DNA from 4 places in the Bacillus luti genome. Region 4 is predicted to be linked to each of the others. Evidence: a T-box and tRNA genes for the amino acid it is inferred to sense, from the RefSeq annotation. Region 4 holds a T-box; the other regions hold tRNA genes.
The links. A T-box is a leader RNA that pairs with one kind of tRNA and senses whether it is charged. The one in region 4 lies ahead of EUC40_RS04705 (valine--tRNA ligase), so its partner is inferred to be a tRNA-Val.

Region 1 (4,201 bases), 1.2 Mb from region 4:
GAACTTGTGAAGATTGATCCTAAATCAGTTGGGGTTGGACAGTACCAACATGATGTATCTCAAAAGAGATTGAATGAATCATTAACATTTGTAGTTGAGACGGCAGTTAACCAAGTTGGTGTTAATGTAAATACGGCTTCAGTTGCATTATTACAATATGTTTCTGGTTTATCGAAAACTGTTGCGAAAAATATTGTGGCAAAGAGAGAAGAAGATGGGAAATTTACGAAACGCACGGAATTAAAGAAAATCCCGCGCTTAGGTGCAAAGACGTACGAACAATGTATAGGTTTCTTACGTATATTAGAAGGGGCGAATCCATTAGATCGAACAGGAATTCATCCAGAACAATATAAAAATGTTGAATTGTTATTGAAGAGTTTAGGTTTATCAAAAGATGATGTAGGACAATTGCATTTACAAAAGAGCTTAGAAGAAGTAGAGATTTCTAAGTTGTCTCAAGAAACGGGAGTTGGGGAACCGACATTAGTGGATATTATAGATGCGCTTATTAGTCCAGAGCGAGACATGAGAGATGAGTTGCCTAAACCACTTCTGAAAAAAGGGATTTTGAAATTAGAAGATTTAAAACGTGGTATGGAACTAGAAGGAACCGTTCGTAACGTTGTTGATTTTGGTGCTTTTGTTGATGTTGGTGTAAAGCAAGATGGTTTAGTACATATTTCTAAGCTAAGTACACAATATGTGAAGCATCCGTTAGATATTGTATCTGTCGGGCAAATTGTAAAGGTATGGGTCGATGATATTGATACAAAAAAAGGTCGTGTCGCATTATCCATGTTGCCGATTGAATAATAAGAGAAGAGAGCAGATGAAACTGCTCTTTTTTTTATTGGGTAAGAAGTATAATGGATTATTAGCTTTGATGGATTTTGCTATAATAAAACCAGCATTCATTTAGTAATTTAATTTGATACCGGTTTTTTTCGAAATATGCACGTTGCATCTGTTTTTTTAGCCATGTGGGCATAGGAATCCCTCCTTGTTTAATCCTACTCTCAAAAATCTTCCCTTTTCGCTAAGGTACTATTGATGAGAGGTTGGTGAGTGGATTTCTATTCATATTGTATTGTTAGAAACCACGCTTCTTGAATGAGGATGGGTATATGTACTATTTAATATATGTATAAGAAGGGAGAAAAGTGTAAAAATATTTTTTTGTTTAGGAGGAATGAGAATGGATGAGCGAGAAATCCAACAGCTAGTAGAGGAAGTGTCGTTAAGATACTTTGGTATGCCGTTCTTACATAAAGCGATGTTTAATAATAGATTACGTACAACTGGTGGGCGTTATCTGTTGAAGAGCCACAATATCGAACTGAATTATCAATATTATAAAATGTATGGTAAAGAAGAGTTAGTCGGGATTGTTAAACATGAACTTTGTCATTATCACTTACATATTGCAGGAAGAGGGTATAAGCACCGGGATAGAGATTTTCGTGAATTGTTAAAAGAAGTCGGTGCACCACGTTTTTGTAAACGAATGATTAATGAAGAGAAGGAACAGAAGGTTTATGTGTATGAATGTGTGGAGTGCTCATTTCAATATGTAAGGAGACGTCAAATAAATACAAAAAGATATGTCTGTGGAAAATGTAAAGGGAAACTAATTCTGATAAAGAAAACATCTTGACAGTGAAAACGCAATCCAGTATATTATAAACATGTCACGTTTGTACAAGATGTTGTGAAAAAACTTCTTGACTTACGATGATAAGTTTTATAAGATACAAATTGTCTTTATTATTCCGCAGTAGCTCAGTGGTAGAGCTATCGGCTGTTAACCGATCGGTCGTAGGTTCGAGTCCTACCTGCGGAGCCATACAGAGAAGTACCCAAGTGGCTCAAGGGGCTCCCCTGCTAAGGGAGTAGATCGCTAACGCGGTGCGAGGGTTCGAATCCCTTCTTCTCTGCCATTCATATTGGCCCGTTGGTCAAGTGGTTAAGACACCGCCCTTTCACGGCGGTAACACGGGTTCGAATCCCGTACGGGTCACCACTTCGGAGGATTAGCTCAGCTGGGAGAGCACCTGCCTTACAAGCAGGGGGTCGGCGGTTCGATCCCGTCATCCTCCACCATATAAAATATATAAGTGATATCATCGCGGGGTGGAGCAGCACGGTAGCTCGTCGGGCTCATAACCCGAAGGTCGCAGGTTCAAATCCTGTCCCCGCAACCAATGGTCCCGTGGTGTAGTGGTTAACATGCCTGCCTGTCACGCAGGAGATCGCCGGTTCGACCCCGGTCGGGACCGCCATTTTAACTTCTGCTAATTGGCAGTTGTTTTTTATTGGTCATTATGGTACAATAACATTTGTCTTTGAAAAGAAGATAATTATTTCGATGGGCTATAGCCAAGCGGTAAGGCAACGGACTTTGACTCCGTCATGCGCTGGTTCGAATCCAGCTAGCCCAGCCATTTACGAGCCATTAGCTCAGTTGGTAGAGCATCTGACTTTTAATCAGAGGGTCGAAGGTTCGAGTCCTTCATGGCTCACTTTTGTTTTTTCCGCGCGGTCGTGGCGGAACGGCAGACGCGCTAGGTTGAGGGCCTAGTGGGGGAAACCCCGTGGAGGTTCAAGTCCTCTCGGCCGCATCAAAAAATCTTTTTAAAAAAGTACTTGCATTTAAAAATGTAGTATGATAAGATAATTGAGTCGCCAAAATACAACGACGAAAAAACATCATGAATAAGCGCCCGTAGCTCAATTGGATAGAGCGTTTGACTACGGATCAAGAGGTTAGGGGTTCGACTCCTCTCGGGCGCGCCAATTACGGGAAGTGGCTCAGCTTGGTAGAGCACCTGGTTTGGGACCAGGGGGTCGCAGGTTCAAATCCTGTCTTCCCGACCACGCGGGTGTAGTTTAGTGGTAAAACAAGAGCCTTCCAAGCTCTGGTCGAGAGTTCGATTCTCTTCACCCGCTTTTAGTTCTTTGAAAACTGAACGAAACAAACAACGTGAAACGTCAATTTTTATTTTTAGATGCTAGACAAACTAACTTTATTGGAGAGTTTGATCCTGGCTCAGGATGAACGCTGGCGGCGTGCCTAATACATGCAAGTCGAGCGAATGGATTAAGAGCTTGCTCTTATGAAGTTAGCGGCGGACGGGTGAGTAACACGTGGGTAACCTGCCCATAAGACTGGGATAACTCCGGGAAACCGGGGCTAATACCGGATAACATTTTGAACTGCATGGTTCGAAATTGAAAGGCGGCTTCGGCTGTCACTTATGGATGGACCCGCGTCGCATTAGCTAGTTGGTGAGGTAACGGCTCACCAAGGCAACGATGCGTAGCCGACCTGAGAGGGTGATCGGCCACACTGGGACTGAGACACGGCCCAGACTCCTACGGGAGGCAGCAGTAGGGAATCTTCCGCAATGGACGAAAGTCTGACGGAGCAACGCCGCGTGAGTGATGAAGGCTTTCGGGTCGTAAAACTCTGTTGTTAGGGAAGAACAAGTGCTAGTTGAATAAGCTGGCACCTTGACGGTACCTAACCAGAAAGCCACGGCTAACTACGTGCCAGCAGCCGCGGTAATACGTAGGTGGCAAGCGTTATCCGGAATTATTGGGCGTAAAGCGCGCGCAGGTGGTTTCTTAAGTCTGATGTGAAAGCCCACGGCTCAACCGTGGAGGGTCATTGGAAACTGGGAGACTTGAGTGCAGAAGAGGAAAGTGGAATTCCATGTGTAGCGGTGAAATGCGTAGAGATATGGAGGAACACCAGTGGCGAAGGCGACTTTCTGGTCTGTAACTGACACTGAGGCGCGAAAGCGTGGGGAGCAAACAGGATTAGATACCCTGGTAGTCCACGCCGTAAACGATGAGTGCTAAGTGTTAGAGGGTTTCCGCCCTTTAGTGCTGAAGTTAACGCATTAAGCACTCCGCCTGGGGAGTACGGCCGCAAGGCTGAAACTCAAAGGAATTGACGGGGGCCCGCACAAGCGGTGGAGCATGTGGTTTAATTCGAAGCAACGCGAAGAACCTTACCAGGTCTTGACATCCTCTGAAAACCCTAGAGATAGGGCTTCTCCTTCGGGAGCAGAGTGACAGGTGGTGCATGGTTGTCGTCAGCTCGTGTCGTGAGATGTTGGGTTAAGTCCCGCAACGAGCGCAACCCTTGATCTTAGTTGCCATCATTAAGTTGGGCACTCTAAGGTGACTGCCGGTG
Region 2 (4,201 bases), 1.5 Mb from region 4:
TTTTGTGCAAGCATTGTTAATTCTGCAACTGTAAACTCCTCAACACCAGCATCTTTAAGTGCTGATTGTACTGAATGGAATTGATCAGGTTCAGCATACACGATAACAGCATCTTCTTCTTCTAGAATGTCACGTGCATCCACATCTGCTTCCATTAAAATTTCAAGAACTTCGTCTGATGTTTTACCTTCAAGACCGATAACAGCTGTCGCATCAAACATGTATGCTACAGAACCGTTTACGCCCATGTTACCACTGTTTTTGCTAAATGCAGCTCGTACATCTGCAGCAGTACGGTTTACGTTATTTGTTAACGTATCTACAATTACCATAGATCCATTTGGTCCAAAGCCTTCGTAACGAAGCTCGTCATAATTTTCTTCTGAGCCGCCTTTTGCTTTTTCAACCGCACGATCAATAATTGTTCTTGGTACATTGTATGTTTTCGCACGCTCTAATACGACTCTAAGCGCTTGGTTTGATTCTGGATCTGGCTCGCCTTGTTTTGCTGCCACATAAATTTCGCGTCCAAATTTCGCATATATACGGCTTGTATTTGCATCTTTTGATGCTTTTTTTTCTTTAATGTTGTTCCATTTACGGCCCATACTTTCCACTCTCTTTCCGGTTTTAAATCTACATAAAGATATTAATATGAAATATAATGCGTATTCAACACATTTTTAAAAGAAATATAAAAAGTTCATTTTTGATTCATATTACAGACATAATATAAATCACTATCATTTTGTTCTTTCGACAAGTTATATTATACATGAATTCCTACATTTATTACGAATTTTAGAATCACATAGCATAATTTAGCAAAAAGACTTTAATATTTCTGTTAGAGTCTTTTTGCATCGCGGGTACCAATGGTCGGGGGCAAACCGATATTCCCGAAAGAATACGAGTTTGAGTCGGTTATAGGATTGAATTCTCAGTTCAACCCATCAGAAACATCGATATATACGTTCTTGAACATTCAATTTTAATTTAAACAACGTTATCACATACGACTATCTTATAAACGAATATATTTCGTTTATAAGGGTTCATTAAGTTGAGTAGTTCGACATAAAACGAGCTTCTTCCTTTTTATAATATGTAACATATTATTGCCCTTACAAAAAACAATACGATATACAAGAGAGTGTTTACACTTTATCTATTATATTTCTTATATAATCAGGATATTTATTCAAATTATGCACTATATCACTTACAAATTTTTCTAATCTGACTATTCTATAGTCACTTATACGTATGATTATATTATTAGCTCGTAAAACAAATTTAGGAATTGAACCCGTTTTATCCTGATGTAAGTAAGAGCAGCTGGCGAATTGAGGATTATTATAATTAGGATATAAATAAAAATTCATTAAGGTAAGTATCCATCCATTTCAATTATATCCTCCTGCAAGTGTTAAAAGTTATTTTTCAACATAATCAATACCATGTGTATTGATTCTTATACCATATATTCCATCTTTAAATATAGAGCGATCTTCTAAGAATACGAAAAAACGGCTCCTACTGAACGTAAGAGCCGTTTAAATCAACGTTTGTTTGATACCGATGGTCGGGGTCGAACCGACACTCCCGAAGGAACACGATTTTGAGTCGTGCGCGTCTGCCAATTCCGCCACATCGGCACAAAAGAAAAGGCGGCAACCGGATTTGAACCGGTGATAAAGGTTTTGCAGACCTCTGCCTTACCACTTGGCTATGCCGCCATATGAAATTAATTTTATTGGAGCGGAAGACGGGATTCGAACCCGCGACCCCAACCTTGGCAAGGTTGTATTCTACCACTGAACTACTTCCGCAAAAATGGCTGGGCTAGCTGGATTCGAACCAGCGCATGACGGAGTCAAAGTCCGTTGCCTTACCGCTTGGCTATAGCCCATTGATTTCTTAATTAATTATATGTAAGTATCCATTATATTATTTGTCATTTTTAAAATAAAAATGGGGCGACTGATGGGAATCGAACCCACGAATGCCGGAGCCACAATCCGGTGCGTTAACCACTTCGCCACAACCGCCATGTTGTGTAAATATATTTGGCAGGGGCAGTAGGAATCGAACCCACACTGGAGGTTTTGGAGACCTCAGTTCTACCTTTAAACTATGCCCCTATGTAAATGGTGGAGGGGGGCAGATTCGAACTGCCGAACCCGAAGGAGCGGATTTACAGTCCGCCGCGTTTAGCCACTTCGCTACCCCTCCGAAACTTACATGGTGCCGGCTAGAGGACTTGAACCCCCAACCTACTGATTACAAGTCAGTTGCTCTACCAATTGAGCTAAGCCGGCGTATTTTATTAAAATAAATGGTGGCTCGGGACGGAATCGAACCGCCGACACGAGGATTTTCAGTCCTCTGCTCTACCGACTGAGCTACCGAGCCTTATTAAAATGGCGGTCCCGACCGGGGTCGAACCGGCGATCTCCTGCGTGACAGGCAGGCATGTTAACCACTACACCACGGGACCATTTGGTTGCGGGGACAGGATTTGAACCTGCGACCTTCGGGTTATGAGCCCGACGAGCTACCGTGCTGCTCCACCCCGCGATAATATTATTCATATAAGTTATATGGTGGAGGATGACGGGATCGAACCGCCGACCCCCTGCTTGTAAGGCAGGTGCTCTCCCAGCTGAGCTAATCCTCCAAAAGTGGTGACCCGTACGGGATTCGAACCCGTGTTACCGCCGTGAAAGGGCGGTGTCTTAACCACTTGACCAACGGGCCAAATATTATAAATCCTATGGCGGAGAGCAAGGGATTCGAACCCTTGATACGCTTGTGACGTATACACGATTTCCAATCGTGCTCCTTCGGCCAACTCGGACAGCTCTCCAATGGCTCCGCAGGTAGGAATCGAACCTACGACCGATCGGTTAACAGCCGATAGCTCTACCGCTGAGCTACTGCGGAATAATATTGCCTGGCAACGTCCTACTCTCACAGGGACAAGGTCCCAACTACCATCGGCGCTAGAGAGCTTAACTTCCGTGTTCGGTATGGGAACGGGTGTGACCTCTCTGCCATCATTACCAGACATTATTCTTTTGAGACAATCATTATTATAACTGATTCACTTTAAAAGTCAACAAGTTTTTTATGTTCTCTCAAAACTAGATAACATTGCTTCATATTATATGGTTAAGTCCTCGATCTATTAGTATTCGTCAGCTCCACATGTCACCATGCTTCCACCTCGAACCTATCAACCTGATCATCTTTCAGGGATCTTACTAGCTTACGCTATGGGAAATCTCATCTTGAGGGGGGCTTCATGCTTAGATGCTTTCAGCACTTATCCCTTCCGCACATAGCTACCCAGCTATGCCCTTGGCAGAACAACTGGTACACCAGCGGTGCGTCCATCCCGGTCCTCTCGTACTAAGGACAGCTCCTCTCAAATTTCCTACGCCCACGACGGATAGGGACCGAACTGTCTCACGACGTTCTGAACCCAGCTCGCGTACCGCTTTAATGGGCGAACAGCCCAACCCTTGGGACCGACTACAGCCCCAGGATGCGATGAGCCGACATCGAGGTGCCAAACCTCCCCGTCGATGTGGACTCTTGGGGGAGATAAGCCTGTTATCCCCGGGGTAGCTTTTATCCGTTGAGCGATGGCCCTTCCATGCGGAACCACCGGATCACTAAGCCCGACTTTCGTCCCTGCTCGACTTGTAGGTCTCGCAGTCAAGCTCCCTTATGCCTTTGCACTCTACGAATGATTTCCAACCATTCTGAGGGAACCTTTGGGCGCCTCCGTTACACTTTAGGAGGCGACCGCCCCAGTCAAACTGCCCACCTGACACTGTCTCCCGGGTCGATAAGACCCGTAGGTTAGAATTTCAATACAGTCAGGGCGGTATCCCACCAGCGCCTCCACCGAAGCTAGCGCTCCGGTTTCAATGGCTCCCGCCTATCCTGTACAAACTGTACCAAAATTCAATATCAGGCTACAGTAAAGCTCCACGGGGTCTTTCCGTCCTGTCGCGGGTAACCTGCATCTTCACAGGTACTATAATTTCACCGAGTCTCTGGTTGAGACAGTGCCCAAATCGTTACACCTTTCGTGCGGGTCGGAACTTACCCGACAAGGAATTTCGCTACCTTAGGACCGTTATAGTTACGGCCGCCGTTTACTGGGGCTTCAGTTCAGAGCTTCGCTTAC
Region 3 (4,201 bases), 1.1 Mb from region 4:
ATATCCAATTTCTTTAATTCTTTCAATTACCCCTGCATAACGGATCGCGCTCGGTCCCATATCAACCCCGCGACGCATCTGTCCTAAATCCATTGGAACTCCAATAACCGAGATTTCTTTTTTCATAGATAGTATCCCCCTTTTATGCCTTCACTAAATATTTTAAATCTTTTATATAGTCTGACTCAACTCAACATTTTTCTGCATGGATATACATTTTATTCACTTATACTGAAGGAAGAATCCAAATTTTAAGACTATTATATGTATAAAATTAACTTAGTGAAACAACTACCATTACTATTATTAAATAATAATAAAAAACACTCCTACATTTAGAAGTGTTTTTTCGATGCTATTTTCCACACTGCTGCAATATTCTTCACTGTCATTTCGATATTCTCTTCTGCTACTTTATATGCTTTTTCTAATGTCATCGGACTCGATGTAACACTAAATACTGCATCGATTCCTTTTTCGTAAACTGCCGAATAATTCGGAGATACAGATCCTCCAATAGCAATCACAGGAATATGAAAATGTTTCGCGCGCTCCGCAACACCTACAGGGGCCTTTCCATATGCTGTTTGTTCATCTATTCTACCTTCACCAGTTATAATTAAATCCGCACCTTCTATATGCTTATCAAAGTTTGTATAATCTAATACAATTTCAATTCCCCTCCGCAAGTTTCCCTTTAACACTGCAATAACAGCTGCTCCCATTCCTCCTGCAGCTCCTGCACCAGCCATTTTAGATACGTCGCAAGATAAGTATTGTTTAAGGATATTCGCATAATGCTTTAAATTCTCATCTAGCTCTTTCATCATCTCTAGATTCGCACCCTTTTGCCTCCCAAATACGAAAGATGCTCCCCTTATTCCAACTAACGGATTGTCTACATCACATGCCGCTTCTATCTTTATATGTGTTAAACGTGAATCCATTCGCGAAAAATCAATTGTTGCAATCGAATGTAATGTTCCTCCAGATGGCTCTATAACTTCCCCCTCTCCATTTATAAACCTGACTCCCAAAGCGGACAACATACCTGCTCCACCATCATTTGTCGCACTTCCTCCGAGCCCCAAAATAATATGCTCAGCCCCTTGTTCTAGCGCATGTAAATATAAGTTCTCCTGTCCCTTTTGTCGTTGTAATAAGTGGATTTCTTTTTTCAATCGGAACGTGTTGTAATCCTGATGCTGCTGCCATTTCAATAAACGCTGTTTTATTATCCTTAGACATACCGTAAAAGGCTTGTACACGTTCTCTAAGCGGTCCTGTCACATGAAGTGATATAATTCTTCCCCCTGTAGCATCCACAAGTGAATCAACCGTTCCTTCTCCTCCATCTCCAATTGGCATTTTTACATACTCTGCTTTAGGAAAAATTTCTCTAAAACCTCTTTCAATGGCCTCACATACTTCAATAGCTTTTAAGCTTTCTTTATATGAATCAGATGCAATGACAACTTTCACAATTATCCCTCACCCTTTATTTTTACATTTTCTTCATTGTAAACGACAAATACGAAGGTTGTCTTTTTAAACACAAAAAAAGCTTACATCATATGATGTAAGCTTTCTCTATTTAGATGGAGCCTAGCGGGATCGAACCGCTGACCTCCTGCGTGCAAGGCAGGCGCTCTCCCAGCTGAGCTAAGGCCCCTTAGTAATTAAGCGGAAGACGGGATTCGAACCCGCGACCCCAACCTTGGCAAGGTTGTATTCTACCACTGAACTACTTCCGCGAAAATGGTGAGCCATGAAGGACTCGAACCTTCGACCCTCTGATTAAAAGTCAGATGCTCTACCAACTGAGCTAATGGCTCGTAAATGGCTGGGCTAGCTGGATTCGAACCAGCGCATGACGGAGTCAAAGTCCGTTGCCTTACCGCTTGGCTATAGCCCATTAATATTTACTAGTATGGTTATCTTTTCAAAAAAATAAACCCTCTCAGGTTATTTTAAAGAAAATGGTGGAGGGGGGCAGATTCGAACTGCCGAACCCGAAGGAGCGGATTTACAGTCCGCCGCGTTTAGCCACTTCGCTACCCCTCCGACATTTAAATATATATGGTGGAGGATGACGGGATCGAACCGCCGACCCCCTGCTTGTAAGGCAGGTGCTCTCCCAGCTGAGCTAATCCTCCAAAAGTGGTGACCCGTACGGGATTCGAACCCGTGTTACCGCCGTGAAAGGGCGGTGTCTTAACCACTTGACCAACGGGCCAAAAAAGTTTTAAACCTATTCCCAAGCTTCCAACCGGGCTTGAACCGGTGACCTCTTCCTTACCATGGAAGTGCTCTACCAGCTGAGCTATGGAAGCATAATGGCTCCGCAGGTAGGACTCGAACCTACGACCGATCGGTTAACAGCCGATAGCTCTACCACTGAGCTACTGCGGAATAATATTAGCCTGGCAACGTCCTACTCTCACAGGGACAAGGTCCCAACTACCATCGGCGCTAGAGAGCTTAACTTCCGTGTTCGGTATGGGAACGGGTGTGACCTCTCTGCCATCATTACCAGACTTTTATCATTATCAACATTTCCAAGGAAATGTCAAGAAGAAATTTAAACATATATTCCTTCAAAACTAGATAACATTTGCTACATATTATATGGTTAAGTCCTCGATCTATTAGTATTCGTCAGCTCCACATGTCACCATGCTTCCACCTCGAACCTATCAACCTGATCATCTTTCAGGGATCTTACTAGCTTACGCTATGGGAAATCTCATCTTGAGGGGGGCTTCATGCTTAGATGCTTTCAGCACTTATCCCTTCCGCACATAGCTACCCAGCTATGCCCTTGGCAGAACAACTGGTACACCAGCGGTGCGTCCATCCCGGTCCTCTCGTACTAAGGACAGCTCCTCTCAAATTTCCTACGCCCACGACGGATAGGGACCGAACTGTCTCACGACGTTCTGAACCCAGCTCGCGTACCGCTTTAATGGGCGAACAGCCCAACCCTTGGGACCGACTACAGCCCCAGGATGCGATGAGCCGACATCGAGGTGCCAAACCTCCCCGTCGATGTGGACTCTTGGGGGAGATAAGCCTGTTATCCCCGGGGTAGCTTTTATCCGTTGAGCGATGGCCCTTCCATGCGGAACCACCGGATCACTAAGCCCGACTTTCGTCCCTGCTCGACTTGTAGGTCTCGCAGTCAAGCTCCCTTATGCCTTTGCACTCTACGAATGATTTCCAACCATTCTGAGGGAACCTTTGGGCGCCTCCGTTACACTTTAGGAGGCGACCGCCCCAGTCAAACTGCCCACCTGACACTGTCTCCCGGGTCGATAAGACCCGTAGGTTAGAATTTCAATACAGTCAGGGCGGTATCCCACCAGCGCCTCCACCGAAGCTAGCGCTCCGGTTTCAATGGCTCCCGCCTATCCTGTACAAACTGTACCAAAATTCAATATCAGGCTACAGTAAAGCTCCACGGGGTCTTTCCGTCCTGTCGCGGGTAACCTGCATCTTCACAGGTACTATAATTTCACCGAGTCTCTGGTTGAGACAGTGCCCAAATCGTTACACCTTTCGTGCGGGTCGGAACTTACCCGACAAGGAATTTCGCTACCTTAGGACCGTTATAGTTACGGCCGCCGTTTACTGGGGCTTCAGTTCAGAGCTTCGCTTACGCTAACCCCTCTCCTTAACCTTCCAGCACCGGGCAGGTGTCACCCCCTATACTTCGCCTTACGGCTTCGCAGAGAGCTGTGTTTTTGCTAAACAGTCGCTTGGGCCTATTCACTGCGGCTTTCCGTTAAGAAAGCACCCCTTCTCCCGAAGTTACGGGGTCATTTTGCCGAGTTCCTTAACCAGAGTTCTCTCGCACACCTTAGGATTCTCTCCTCGCCTACCTGTGTCGGTTTGCGGTACAGGCACCTTTTATCTCGCTAGAAGCTTTTCTTGGCAGCGGGGAATCAAAGACTTCGCTCCATAAGGAGCTTCCCCATCACAGCTCAGCCTTCACGATAAGCGGATTTGCCTACTTATCAGCCTAACTGCTTGGACGTGCACAACCAATCGCACGCTTCTTCTATCCTTCTGCGTCCCTCCATTGCTCAAACGATAAAGAGGTGGTACAGGAATATCAACCTGTTGTCCATCGCCTACGCCTGTCGGCCTCGGCTTAGGTCCTGACTAACCCTGAGCGGACGAGCCTTCCTCAGGAAACCTT
Region 4 (4,201 bases):
AGAGGATGAAAATAGACCTGCGCCGCATGTAGAGGAACCAGCTTATAAGGAATCAGATGAGTGGGAAGATTATGCATTTGAACCGTTCCAACTAGAAGAAAGAAAAGAGCAAGAAGTAGAGGAAGAGGAAATAGAAGAACATGAATTTGCAGGGCGTGAAGAGGAGAAAGAAATAACGCCGCAATTTGAATTGTTCGGACGAAAAGATTTCAAGAAAGAAAAAGCGAAAAAGCAGGAAGAACAAGAAGAAGTGTACTCACAGAGAGATGAAAATGCGCTTTATTTAACGAAATTATTTACGAAAGAACCAGAAGAGGAATTTACAAAGTTAAGAATGTATTTTGTGCAAGAAGGAGATACGATCGAATCTGTTGCAGAACGTTATGAAACGTCAGTACAGAACTTGTACCGTGTCAATCAAACAGAAGATATCTATTTAACTGAGGGACAAATTATTTATATTCCCGTTTCAAGAGCGAAGGCGAAATAAGGGGGGAGTTTCCCCTTGTTTTCCTAGAGGTTATGCTTTGAATAGAAAGGGTAATTCGTATGGATATTGAATTACGAAATCGCTATGAACCCATTGTAAGGCAGTATCGATTGGATACGCAGCACATGGAAGAACACGGAAGTGTAACGAAAATTTACACGAATCAAGGTCCATATGCTTTGAAAAAAATAGAAGATAGAAAATTAGCGCGAAATAATTTTCTGCATCATATTCAATATTTGAAAGAGAAAGGTTTTTCAAATTATGTACCTATATACCATGCGACGGATGGAAATTATATTTTAAGTGACGGGACGTATAATTATTATTTAATGCCTTGGTTAGAGCGTGCGGAAGGAAACGGCGAGGATAATGATCAATACCATAAAATGTTTCAGACACTTGGGATGTTGCATCAAAAAACGGTAAAAGAAGAAACGTATACAGAAGAGGATTTAGAAAAGCATTATACGAATATATCTGATCGGTGGGAAAATGATGGTGAGATGTTAGAAGAGTTTCTTGTAGAGTCTGAAGCGAAGTGGTATATGTCTCCGTTTGAATTACAATATTGTACGTACTATCATCATGTAATGAGGGCGCGGGAATTTGCAACGAAGCAATTAAATGAGTGGAACGATGCGATGAAAGAAAAAGAAAAAACACGCATTACGTTTGTACATGGTAACGTGTCACTGAATCATTTTTTATTTGACTATGAGCGGAATGGCTATTTTATTAGTTTAGAAAAATCGAAATTTGCAACGCCTGTGCAAGATATTGTAGGCTTTTATTCTCGGTCTTTAAACACATATCCAATTGCGCGAAATGATCGGTTTGAATGGTATCAAATGTATCAAAAAAACTTCCCGTTTACGAAAGAAGAGCAACTTCTCATGTTTGCTTATATGACGTATCCATCGCAATTTATTCGGCAAATCCAGTCTTATAAGAAAAGAAGAGAGAATCGCAATGAGGAAAATGAAATTCGCGGAGTAAAGAGTTTGCAACAATCGCATTGGCTCGTTAGCAATATAGAATATTTCCTGTCACAATTACAAGCTGCCCAGCAAGGGAACGGATAAAGAAGATGAGTAGAGGATGCTACTTATCTTCTTTTTTTTTACTCAAAAAGCTGTAGTCTTAAATTTATCTTGACGAATAAGGTTTCGTTTTTTACACTATTGTATATAATAATTAACAATCATATAAATGCATTGAAGGGGAAGAGTATAACAAGAAACGTCTTCAGAGAGGAGAATCATTAGCTGGGAGATTCTCTAGATAGTTATGTTAGAAGGTAGCCCTGGAGCATCTTTTCTGAACGGAATAGTTCTCATTAGGAAAAGACGGATTTGTCCGTTATCAAATTAAGAGTATAAGCAAATTCCTGGATTTGTTTGTAAATAAAGGTGGTACCGCGATGTCCCTCGTCCTTTTTTTGGATGAGGGACATTTTTTATTTTAAGGAGGGAAAATAATGTCAAACACGGAAAAGAATTTACCAACTAAATATGATCATATGTCCGTTGAAGAAGGCCTGTACCAATGGTGGCTTGAAGGCAAATATTTTGAAGCAACAGGAGATGAGAAGAAACAACCATACACAATTGTAATTCCACCTCCAAACGTAACAGGTAAGTTACACTTAGGTCATGCTTGGGATACGACTCTTCAAGATATTTTAACTCGTACGAAGCGTATGCAAGGTTACGATGTATTGTGGCTTCCGGGAATGGACCATGCGGGTATCGCAACACAAGCGAAAGTAGAAGGAAAACTTCGTGAAGAAGGTATTTCACGTTACGATCTTGGCCGTGAGAAATTCCTTGAAAAAGCTTGGGAATGGAAAGAAGAATACGCGTCTCACATTCGTCAACAATGGGGGAAAGTTGGTTTAGGACTAGACTATTCTCGCGAACGTTTCACATTAGACGAAGGTTTATCTGATGCGGTTAATAAAGTATTCGTTCAATTATACGAAAAAGGCTTAATTTACCGTGGTGAGTATATTATCAACTGGGATCCAGCAACACGTACAGCACTTTCTGATATTGAAGTAATTCATAAAGAAGTTCAAGGTGCATTCTACCATATGAACTATCCGTTAACAGATGGTTCTGGTCATATTCGTCTTGCAACGACTCGTCCAGAAACGATGCTTGGTGATACAGCAGTAGCAGTTCATCCAGAAGATGATCGTTACAAACACTTAATCGGAAAAACAGTTACACTTCCAATCGTAGGCCGTGAGATTCCGATTATCGCTGATGAGTACGTAGAAAAAGACTTCGGAACAGGTGTTGTAAAAATTACACCAGCTCATGATCCGAATGACTTTGAAGTAGGTAACCGTCATGACTTACCACGCATCTTAGTAATGAACGAAGATGGAACGATGAATGAAAAAGCTGGTAAGTATAATGGTATGGATCGTTTCGAATGCCGTAAAGAATTAGTGAAAGACTTACAAGAGGCTGGCGTATTAGTAGAAATCGAGCCTCATATGCATTCAGTAGGTCATAGTGAGCGTAGCGGTGCAGTTGTTGAGCCTTACTTATCAACACAATGGTTCGTAAAAATGGCTCCACTTGCTGAAAAAGCAGTAGAGTTACAACAAAAAGAAGAAGAAAAAGTAACATTCGTACCAGAGCGTTTTGAAAACACATACTTACGCTGGATGGAAAACATTCATGACTGGTGTATTTCTCGTCAGTTATGGTGGGGACACCGTATTCCAGCTTGGTACCATAAAGAAACTGGTGAAGTATACGTAGGTACAGAAGCGCCAGCAGATCTTGAAAACTGGAATCAAGATAATGATGTACTTGATACATGGTTCAGCTCAGCGCTATGGCCGTTCTCAACACTTGGTTGGCCGGATGAAGATTCAGCAGACTTTAAACGTTACTATTCAACAGATGCATTAGTAACTGGTTATGACATCATCTTCTTCTGGGTATCTCGTATGATTTTCCAAGGTTTAGAGTTTACAGGCGAGCGTCCATTTAAAGATGTGTTAATTCACGGTTTAGTTCGTGATGAGCAAGGACGTAAAATGAGTAAATCTCTTGGTAACGGTATCGACCCGATGGATGTTATCAAGAAGTACGGTGCAGATGCAATGCGTTACTTCTTATCAACAGGAAGCGCACCAGGGCAAGATTTACGTTTCAGCATGGAAAAAGTAGAATCCACTTGGAACTTCATTAATAAAATTTGGAACGCATCACGTTTCGTATTAATGAACATGGATGATATGAAGTATGAAGAAATCGATTTAACTGGTGAAAAATCAGTTGCAGATAAGTGGATTTTAACTCGCTTAAACGAAACAATCGAAAGTGTAACACGTAACATGGATAAATATGAGTTCGGTGAAGCTGGTCGTTCATTATACAACTTCATTTGGGATGATTTCTGTGACTGGTACATTGAAATGGCGAAACTTCCATTATACGGTGAAGATGAAGCAGCTAAGAAAACAACTCGTTCGATTTTAGCTTACGTATTAGACCAAACAATGCGTCTATTACACCCATTCATGCCATTCGTAACTGAGAAGATTTGGCAACATTTACCGCACGAAGGCGAATCTATTACAGTAGCAGCGTGGCCAACAGTTCGCGAAGATTTACAAGATACAGAAGCGGCAGCAGAAATGCACCTTCTAGTTGATATCATTCGCTCTGTTCGTAACATCCGTGCAGA

Region 1: it encodes a tRNA-Val, which carries the amino acid that the T-box ahead of EUC40_RS04705 (valine--tRNA ligase) is inferred to sense. The anticodon was not compared.
Region 2: it encodes a tRNA-Val, which carries the amino acid that the T-box ahead of EUC40_RS04705 (valine--tRNA ligase) is inferred to sense. The anticodon was not compared.
Region 3: it encodes a tRNA-Val, which carries the amino acid that the T-box ahead of EUC40_RS04705 (valine--tRNA ligase) is inferred to sense. The anticodon was not compared.

Annotation. Positions count from the first base shown of each region.
Region 1 covers NZ_CP040336.1:4,872,411-4,876,611, reverse strand. Annotated here, with positions in the region: gene EUC40_RS24545 (Tex family protein) at 1-816, shown strand, start outside; gene cmpA (cortex morphogenetic protein CmpA) at 878-991, opposite strand; gene EUC40_RS24535 (SprT family protein) at 1,193-1,657, shown strand; tRNA gene EUC40_RS24530 (tRNA-Asn) at 1,772-1,846, shown strand; tRNA gene EUC40_RS24525 (tRNA-Ser) at 1,850-1,940, shown strand; tRNA gene EUC40_RS24520 (tRNA-Glu) at 1,949-2,023, shown strand; tRNA gene EUC40_RS24515 (tRNA-Val) at 2,028-2,103, shown strand; tRNA gene EUC40_RS24510 (tRNA-Met) at 2,128-2,204, shown strand; tRNA gene EUC40_RS24505 (tRNA-Asp) at 2,207-2,282, shown strand; tRNA gene EUC40_RS24500 (tRNA-Gln) at 2,370-2,444, shown strand; tRNA gene EUC40_RS24495 (tRNA-Lys) at 2,450-2,522, shown strand; tRNA gene EUC40_RS24490 (tRNA-Leu) at 2,539-2,621, shown strand; tRNA gene EUC40_RS24485 (tRNA-Arg) at 2,720-2,796, shown strand; tRNA gene EUC40_RS24480 (tRNA-Pro) at 2,801-2,877, shown strand; tRNA gene EUC40_RS24475 (tRNA-Gly) at 2,879-2,949, shown strand; rRNA gene EUC40_RS24470 (16S ribosomal RNA) at 3,027-4,201, shown strand, end outside.
Region 2 covers NZ_CP040336.1:4,585,586-4,589,786, forward strand. Annotated here, with positions in the region: gene EUC40_RS23175 (YebC/PmpR family DNA-binding transcriptional regulator) at 1-608, opposite strand, end outside; tRNA gene EUC40_RS23180 (tRNA-Leu) at 1,577-1,658, opposite strand; tRNA gene EUC40_RS23185 (tRNA-Cys) at 1,669-1,739, opposite strand; tRNA gene EUC40_RS23190 (tRNA-Gly) at 1,758-1,832, opposite strand; tRNA gene EUC40_RS23195 (tRNA-Gln) at 1,838-1,912, opposite strand; tRNA gene EUC40_RS23200 (tRNA-His) at 1,976-2,051, opposite strand; tRNA gene EUC40_RS23205 (tRNA-Trp) at 2,071-2,144, opposite strand; tRNA gene EUC40_RS23210 (tRNA-Tyr) at 2,152-2,235, opposite strand; tRNA gene EUC40_RS23215 (tRNA-Thr) at 2,246-2,321, opposite strand; tRNA gene EUC40_RS23220 (tRNA-Phe) at 2,340-2,415, opposite strand; tRNA gene EUC40_RS23225 (tRNA-Asp) at 2,425-2,500, opposite strand; tRNA gene EUC40_RS23230 (tRNA-Met) at 2,504-2,580, opposite strand; tRNA gene EUC40_RS23235 (tRNA-Val) at 2,605-2,680, opposite strand; tRNA gene EUC40_RS23240 (tRNA-Glu) at 2,686-2,760, opposite strand; tRNA gene EUC40_RS23245 (tRNA-Ser) at 2,778-2,869, opposite strand; tRNA gene EUC40_RS23250 (tRNA-Asn) at 2,872-2,946, opposite strand; rRNA gene rrf (5S ribosomal RNA) at 2,955-3,070, opposite strand; rRNA gene EUC40_RS23260 (23S ribosomal RNA) at 3,171-4,201, opposite strand, start outside.
Region 3 covers NZ_CP040336.1:4,961,409-4,965,609, forward strand. Annotated here, with positions in the region: gene rocF (arginase) at 1-126, opposite strand, end outside; partial or broken gene EUC40_RS24975 (glycerate kinase) at 336-1,482, opposite strand; tRNA gene EUC40_RS24980 (tRNA-Ala) at 1,600-1,672, opposite strand; tRNA gene EUC40_RS24985 (tRNA-Gly) at 1,683-1,754, opposite strand; tRNA gene EUC40_RS24990 (tRNA-Lys) at 1,760-1,835, opposite strand; tRNA gene EUC40_RS24995 (tRNA-Gln) at 1,841-1,915, opposite strand; tRNA gene EUC40_RS25000 (tRNA-Tyr) at 1,981-2,064, opposite strand; tRNA gene EUC40_RS25005 (tRNA-Val) at 2,081-2,156, opposite strand; tRNA gene EUC40_RS25010 (tRNA-Glu) at 2,162-2,236, opposite strand; tRNA gene EUC40_RS25015 (tRNA-Thr) at 2,261-2,333, opposite strand; tRNA gene EUC40_RS25020 (tRNA-Asn) at 2,338-2,412, opposite strand; rRNA gene rrf (5S ribosomal RNA) at 2,422-2,537, opposite strand; rRNA gene EUC40_RS25030 (23S ribosomal RNA) at 2,629-4,201, opposite strand, start outside.
Region 4 covers NZ_CP040336.1:903,882-908,082, forward strand. Annotated here, with positions in the region: gene spoVID (stage VI sporulation protein D) at 1-490, shown strand, start outside; gene ysxE (spore coat protein YsxE) at 550-1,575, shown strand; T-box leader at 1,699-1,931, shown strand; gene EUC40_RS04705 (valine--tRNA ligase) at 1,971-4,201, shown strand, end outside.